2 linked regions of the Nordella sp. HKS 07 genome follow. The protein of the gene in region 1 interacts with the protein of each later gene in a pairwise test. Links are inferred from orthologs where the notes say so. Each region holds a gene or a part of one and is shown on either strand. Other genes may lie near its edges.

The links.
Region 2: the proteins of G5V57_RS30580 (region 1) and ctaD interact in binary tests that used the Escherichia coli proteins (3 or more experiments, as listed by UniProt). The link is inferred for Nordella sp. HKS 07 from one-to-one orthologs.

The regions. Positions count from the first base shown.
Region 1 is NZ_CP049258.1:6,450,848-6,453,997, forward strand. Bases 103-2,933 are described here. They hold G5V57_RS30580 (pyridoxal phosphate-dependent aminotransferase), read left to right. Parts: upstream 103-826; coding sequence 827-2,041; downstream 2,042-2,933. Other genes in these bases: G5V57_RS30570 (FAD-binding oxidoreductase), read left to right, coding at 103-124; G5V57_RS30575 (hypothetical protein), read right to left, coding at 158-526; G5V57_RS30585 (hypothetical protein), read right to left, coding at 2,031-2,933. In the rest of the region: more of G5V57_RS30570, read left to right, coding at 1-102; more of G5V57_RS30585, read right to left, coding at 2,934-3,074. UniProt on the Escherichia coli protein: Shows aminotransferase activity with methionine and histidine as substrates, and to a lesser extent also with phenylalanine.
Region 2 is NZ_CP049258.1:3,500,548-3,503,776, forward strand. The notes cover bases 150-3,059. They hold ctaD (cytochrome c oxidase subunit I), read left to right. Parts: upstream 150-734; coding sequence 735-2,384; downstream 2,385-3,059. Other genes in these bases: coxB (cytochrome c oxidase subunit II), read left to right, coding at 150-693; G5V57_RS16445 (heme o synthase), read left to right, coding at 2,438-3,059. Outside these bases: more of coxB, read left to right, coding at 1-149; more of G5V57_RS16445, read left to right, coding at 3,060-3,229. UniProt on the Escherichia coli protein: Cytochrome bo(3) ubiquinol oxidase is the terminal enzyme in the aerobic respiratory chain of E.coli that predominates when cells are grown at high aeration.

The sequences.
Region 1 (3,150 bases):
CTGCGCCTTCGATCAGGAGGAATTCCCCACCCACCCGCTCTATCACGGCAATACGTGGTTCGTGCCGTGGATTGGGCGCTACTTCCGCACCCGTGACTGGATCGATCGGAACATCCTGGGCTGAAGCTCTGGATCCCCGGCACTACGGGGCACTTGCTCAGCCGCAGCGCGCCTGCAGGGCCCAGACGCCGCCGTTGAATTTGGGCTCGCCGACGAGGCGACCTCTCTGACCGTCGGGACAAGCGAAATAGCCGAGCGAGGACGAAGCGATATTGACCGCATCCTTCTGGCTGTCGGGCTTCATCGGCGTCGTCGTCCCTGACACTTTCATGTCGAAGACCTTCATGGCGTCATTGTAGCTGTAGTTCAGCGCGTAATGCTTGCCGTTGTAGAAAATCGGCTCCGAGCGTGACTGCGTCTGGACGCTGCGCGGCCCGCCGGAGTTGATATCGATATTGCTCGACTTGCTGGAGCAGGCCGCGAGCAGGACGGACACACAAACAAGCACAGGCGCAGTAAGTTTCATGGCGGTTCCGGATGTCGGGGAAGGCCTGCGCATATAGGGGTATTCGCCCTCTATGTACAGGAATGAGGTTCAGTAGAAACACCGATTTAGAGCATCGGCCCGAGAAGCTCGTGGTCGGGCTTGACCCGACCATGCGTGCGGTCCTCGGACAGGCCGATGCGCAAAATCAAAGAGATAGAGCGCCGAGGTGATTCCGTGAGACCGCCCGGCACTCTAGTCGAACCGGCCCTAAGGGCAGACTGTGACATTTTTGCGAGGCTCCTCGACCTCTTTCCGGTGCCGTGGCATAGAGCGCCCACCATGGCCCCATTCGACGTCTCCTCCCTGCTCGCCCGCCGCGCCGCCCAATCAGATGAGGGCGCCATCGTGCGCATGTCGCAACGCGCCCGGGAGCTCCGGGCGAAAGGCCAGGATATCGCCAGCCTGACAATCGGCGAGCCCGATTTCGACACGCCCGCTTTTATCCAGACGGCAGCTACCGAGGCCATGCGCAAGGGCCTCACCCATTATTCGCCGGTCGCCGGCATACCCGAACTGCGCCAGGCGCTGGCGAGGAAGCTCAAGGACGAAAACGGGGTCGATTACGCCGCCAACGAGATTGTCATCGCCAATGGCGCCAAGCAGGCGATCGCCAATGCCGTGCTCGCCTTGATCGAGCCGGGCGACGAAGTGATTCTCCTGTCGCCCTATTGGGTCTCCTACGAGATCACGGTGCGCCTGGCGGGCGGTGTGCCCGTCATCCTCAAGGCCGGCGTCGAGGAGAATTTCAAGGCGCCGCCCGCCCGCATCGCCGCGGCGCTGACCGACAAGACGAAGCTCCTGATGCTGAATTCGCCCAGCAATCCGACCGGCGCGGTATGGAGCCGGGCCGAGCTCGACGCTCTGGCCGAGGTCGTCAAAGGCCATCCCCGCCTGATGGTGCTCTCGGACGAGATCTACGAATACATTCTGTTCGACGGCAAGATGACGTCCTTTGCGAGCCTGCCCGGCATGCGCGAACGTACGGTCACGGTAAACGGCTTTTCCAAGAGCTTCGCCATGACGGGCTGGCGGCTCGGCTATTCGGCAGGCCCCGCCCCGCTCGCTGTCGCCATGGCCAGGCTCCAGAGCGGCCTTACCGCCGGGGCCAATTCCTTCGTACAGCATGCCGCGCTCTCCGCACTGTCGGCGCCGCGCGACGATGTCGAGAAGATGCGGCAACGCTACGAGACGCGCCGCGACATGGTGGTCAAGGCGCTTTCCGCGATTCCGGGCCTGAAGCTCGCTCCCATTCCCGCAACGTTCTATGCCTTCCCCAATGTCGGCGCCTTCCTCGGCCGCAAGGTCGGCAATCACGTGATGGACAGTGTCGACGTGCTCTGCGACTGGCTCCTCGATGAGCATGGCGTAGCGACCGTGCCGGGTTCGGCTTTCGGCGATCCCAACTGCATCAGGCTCTCCTTCGCCACCGGCGAAGTGGAACTCGAGAAGGCCCTAGCCCGTTTCAGCGAAGGACTGGGCCGCCTTACGGCATAGCGATCCGCCTCTGTACTTCTTCCATCGCCGGGTCGCGCGCCGCCAGGTAGTCTGCGAAGGTTAGCGGCGCCTCTACTTGCGGATCGAGCGAACCGGGAGCTACGCCATAGGCGTAGTTGAACAAGAAACAATGCCCGATATCGGAAAGGCCGCAGCCCTTCTCCCAGTCATGAAAAGCAGTGGCGTAGCGCACGGGTATTTTCGAGTTGGGCAGCACCGTGCGGCCTCCATCCGCCCAGAATTGTCCGCGATCGCCCGGGGGGCCGCCGATCTGGAGCCCGCGCGCGCCCGCGAAGTATTTGAGCCGAGCCAGCATGGCGATGCCGGCAGCATAAGTGTTGGTCCCGGAGAGGATGAAGATGCGGCCGTCCTCGGGCACCGTCCTGGCAAGCCTGCGGGTAAAATCCGCCGCCAGCACGTAATTGCCGCTCCGATTGAAGCGCAGATCGACCACGACGTCCTTGACGCCTTTCGTCTTGATCTCCCCGAGCACGCCATCCAGATAGGTGGCGAGAGGCTCAGGCCAGGCGTTCTTGATGCGATTCAGCTGCATGTACAGAAACCCGCTGCCGGCCGGTATCTCATGCCAATAGGCCTGGTCGGGTCGTGAGAGATAGGCCGGCACTCGCCAGCGGCTGAGGACATGCGGCCAGCCGTCATCATTGGTGGCGATCGGAATCGGACTGAGGTCACGTACCGGCCAATAGTTCTTTCGCGGCGGCGCCTCCGGCTTGCCGCCGGACAAAGTGCGTTCGACCTCTGTCCCGTCCGCAAGACGCAGGCGCAGGCGACTCATGGCCGGGTTGTCGCCCAGCCCCGCCGCATTCAGCAGTTCGGGCGACACGAGGAGACGTGGCACATGATTGGCGAACAGGGTGTCTGCGCCGCCGATGAAGTTCCTGAGCTCGACCAGCAATCCCTCGACCGGGCGTCCGTCGACGGCAACGAGCTTAGCGCCCAGAATATCGACATTGTCATCCCGGGCTTTCACCACGAACAGACCGTCGGCGAAGTGTCCAAGACGGATCGGCAAGGTTCGGAAGCCGCCCTTTTACAGTTTCAGCCAGATCCACCCATACAGAGTAATATTATCTGGTATGTTGTGATAC
Region 2 (3,229 bases), 3.0 Mb from region 1 along the record:
TTCGTTCTTGGCCTGCTCATCTATGTGATGGTCAAGTTCAACGCCAAGGCCAACCCGGTCCCGTCCAAGACCACACACAATACGACGATCGAGGTCCTGTGGACGGTCATTCCGATCGTCATTCTCGTGGTCATCGCCATCCCGTCCTTCCGCCTTCTTTATCTCCAGCGCGACATGCCCCAGGGCGACATGACCATCAAGGTCATCGGCAACCCGTCGTGGAACTGGACCTATGAGTATCCCGACCTCGGCACCAATGAGGACGGCTCGGCGAAGGTGTCCTTCACCGCCTATCTCAAGGCCAAGGACAAGCTCGAGCCGACCGATACCTGGCTGCTCTCCACCGACGTTCCGGTCGTCGTGCCGGTCAACAAGACTGTCCGCCTGCATGTGACGTCGGATCCGGAAGGCATCATCCATGCCTGGACCATCCCTGCCTTCGGTATGAAGATCGACGCCATTCCGGGCCGTCTCAACGAGGACTGGTTCAAGGCGACCAAGGAAGGCGTCTACTACGGACAGTGTTCGGAGCTGTGCGGCAAGGATCATGCCTTCATGCCGATCGAGGTCCATGTCGTGTCGCAGGCCGATTTCGACGCCTGGGCCGAGAAGATCAAGACGGCCGGAGCTGACGAGGCGCGTAGTTATCTGTTCGCGCTGCTCAAGGCCAAGGGCCGGCTGGCTCAGAAATAAGGGGACGGCCGCCGAGGCCAGTACATTGAAGGTTTACGAACATGGCACATGCCGCAACCGCTCATGATGATCACGGCCATCCCACTGGATGGCGCCGTTATGTCTATTCGACGAACCACAAGGACATCGGCACGATGTATCTGTGGTTCGCGATCTTCGCCGGCGTGATCGGCGGTATCCTTTCGATCCTGATGCGCATCGAGCTCCAGCAGCCCGGGATCCAGATCTTCCACGGCTTGGCGGCCATGGTCTATGGCGGCGAGGCCGATGCCTCGATCGACGCCGGCAAGCACATGTTCAATGTGTTCGTCACCGCGCACGGCCTGCTCATGATCTTCTTCATGGTCATGCCGGCGATGATCGGTGGCTATGGCAACTGGTTCGTGCCGTTGATGATCGGCGCGCCGGACATGGCCTTCCCGCGCATGAACAACGTGTCCTTCTGGCTCCTGCCGCCGGCACTGGCGCTCCTGCTCATCTCGATGTTCGTCGAAGGCCCGGCGGGCGCCCATGGCGTCGGCGGCGGCTGGACGATCTACCCGCCGCTCTCGACGACTGGTCAGCCGGGACCGGCGATGGATTTCGCCATTCTGGCGCTCCATATCGCCGGCGCGTCCTCCATTCTTGGCGCCATCAACTTCATCACCACGATCTTCAACATGCGCGCGCCCGGCATGACGCTGCACAAGATGCCGCTCTTCGTCTGGTCGATCCTGGTGACGGTGTTCCTGCTTCTGCTGGCGCTGCCGGTTCTGGCCGGCGCCATCACCATGCTGCTCACCGACCGTAATTTCGGCACCTCCTTTTTCGTGCCGTCCAAGGGCGGCGACCCGGTGCTGTTCCAGCATCTGTTCTGGTTCTTCGGCCATCCGGAAGTGTACATCCTCATTCTTCCGGGCTTCGGCATCGTCAGTCAGATCGTCTCGACCTTCTCGCGCAAGCCTGTCTTTGGCTATCTCGGCATGGCCTATGCCATGGTCGCGATCGGCGTCGTCGGCTTCGTCGTGTGGGCCCACCATATGTACACGGTCGGCATGGACGCCGACACGCAGGCCTATTTCGTCGCCGCCACGATGATCATCGCGGTGCCGACCGGCGTTAAGATCTTCTCGTGGATCGCCACCATGTGGGGCGGCTCGATCGAGTTCCGCACCCCCATGCTGTGGGCGATCGGCTTCATCTTCCTGTTTACCGTTGGCGGCGTCACCGGGGTGGTTCTCGCCAATGCCGGTGCCGACCGCTCGCTGCACGACACTTACTATGTCGTGGCGCACTTCCACTATGTGCTCTCCCTCGGTGCGGTCTTCGCCATCTTCGGTGCGTGGTACTACTGGTTCCCGAAGATGACCGGCTACATGTACTCCGAGAGCATCGGCAAGGCGCATTTCTGGATCCAGTTCATCGGCGTGAACCTGATCTTCTTCCCGCAGCACTTCCTCGGTCTCGCTGGCATGCCCCGTCGCTACATCGACTATCCGGAAGTCTATGCCGGCTGGAACTGGGTGTCTTCGATCGGCTCCTATATCTCGGCCTTCTCCGTGCTGATCTTCCTCTATGGCGTGTTCCAGGCCTATGCGAAGAAGCAAAAGGCTGCGGACAATCCGTGGGGTGAGGGCGCCACGACGCTCGAATGGACCCTGTCGTCGCCGCCGCCCTTCCATCAGTTCAGCACCCTTCCGGTCATCCGGTAACGACGTCAAGTCGAGGCCGCTCCCGAGCGGCCTCGGCTGATTGAAGGTCAGGAATGAGCGATATTCACGCCGACATCTCCGACAAGAGCGCCGCCACTCTCGGCGGCCAGGGCACGGTCCGCGACTATTGGGCCTTGCTCAAGCCGCGCGTGATGTCGCTCGTCATCTTCACCGCTTTGGCGGGACTTGTCGCCGCGCCTGGCGACATCCATCCCTGGCTGGCGCTTGTGGCATTGCTCGCCATCGCAGTCGGCGCCGGCGCCTCGGGCGCCCTCAATATGTGGTATGACGCCGATATCGACGCGCTCATGGCGCGCACCGCCAACCGCCCGGTGCCGCGGGGCGCCATCCTGCCGGGCGAGGCGTTGGGTTTCGGACTCGCTTTGGCGATTGGCTCGGTTCTCGTTCTCGGGCTACTCGTGAACATTGTCGCGGCCGCACTCCTCGCTTTCACCATCTTCTTCTATGCCGTCATCTATACGATGTGGCTCAAGCGCTCGACGCCGCAGAATATCGTCATTGGCGGGGCTGCCGGCGCTTTCCCGCCGATGATCGGCTGGGCCGCCGCCACGGGCTCGGTGTCGCTCGCCTCGATCGCGTTGTTCCTCATCATCTTCATGTGGACGCCGCCGCACTTCTGGGCGCTGGCGCTATTCCGCGAGGGTGACTATGCGCGCGCCGGCGTGCCGATGATGCCGAATGTCGCGGGCGCAGCTGAGACGCGCAAGCAGATACTGCTCTACAGCCTCATCCTCGTGCCGATCACCTTTCTGCCCGCGCTCCTCGGCACCACCGGCCTGCTCTATACGGCGGTGACGGCGATCCTCGGCCTTGCGTTCATCTGG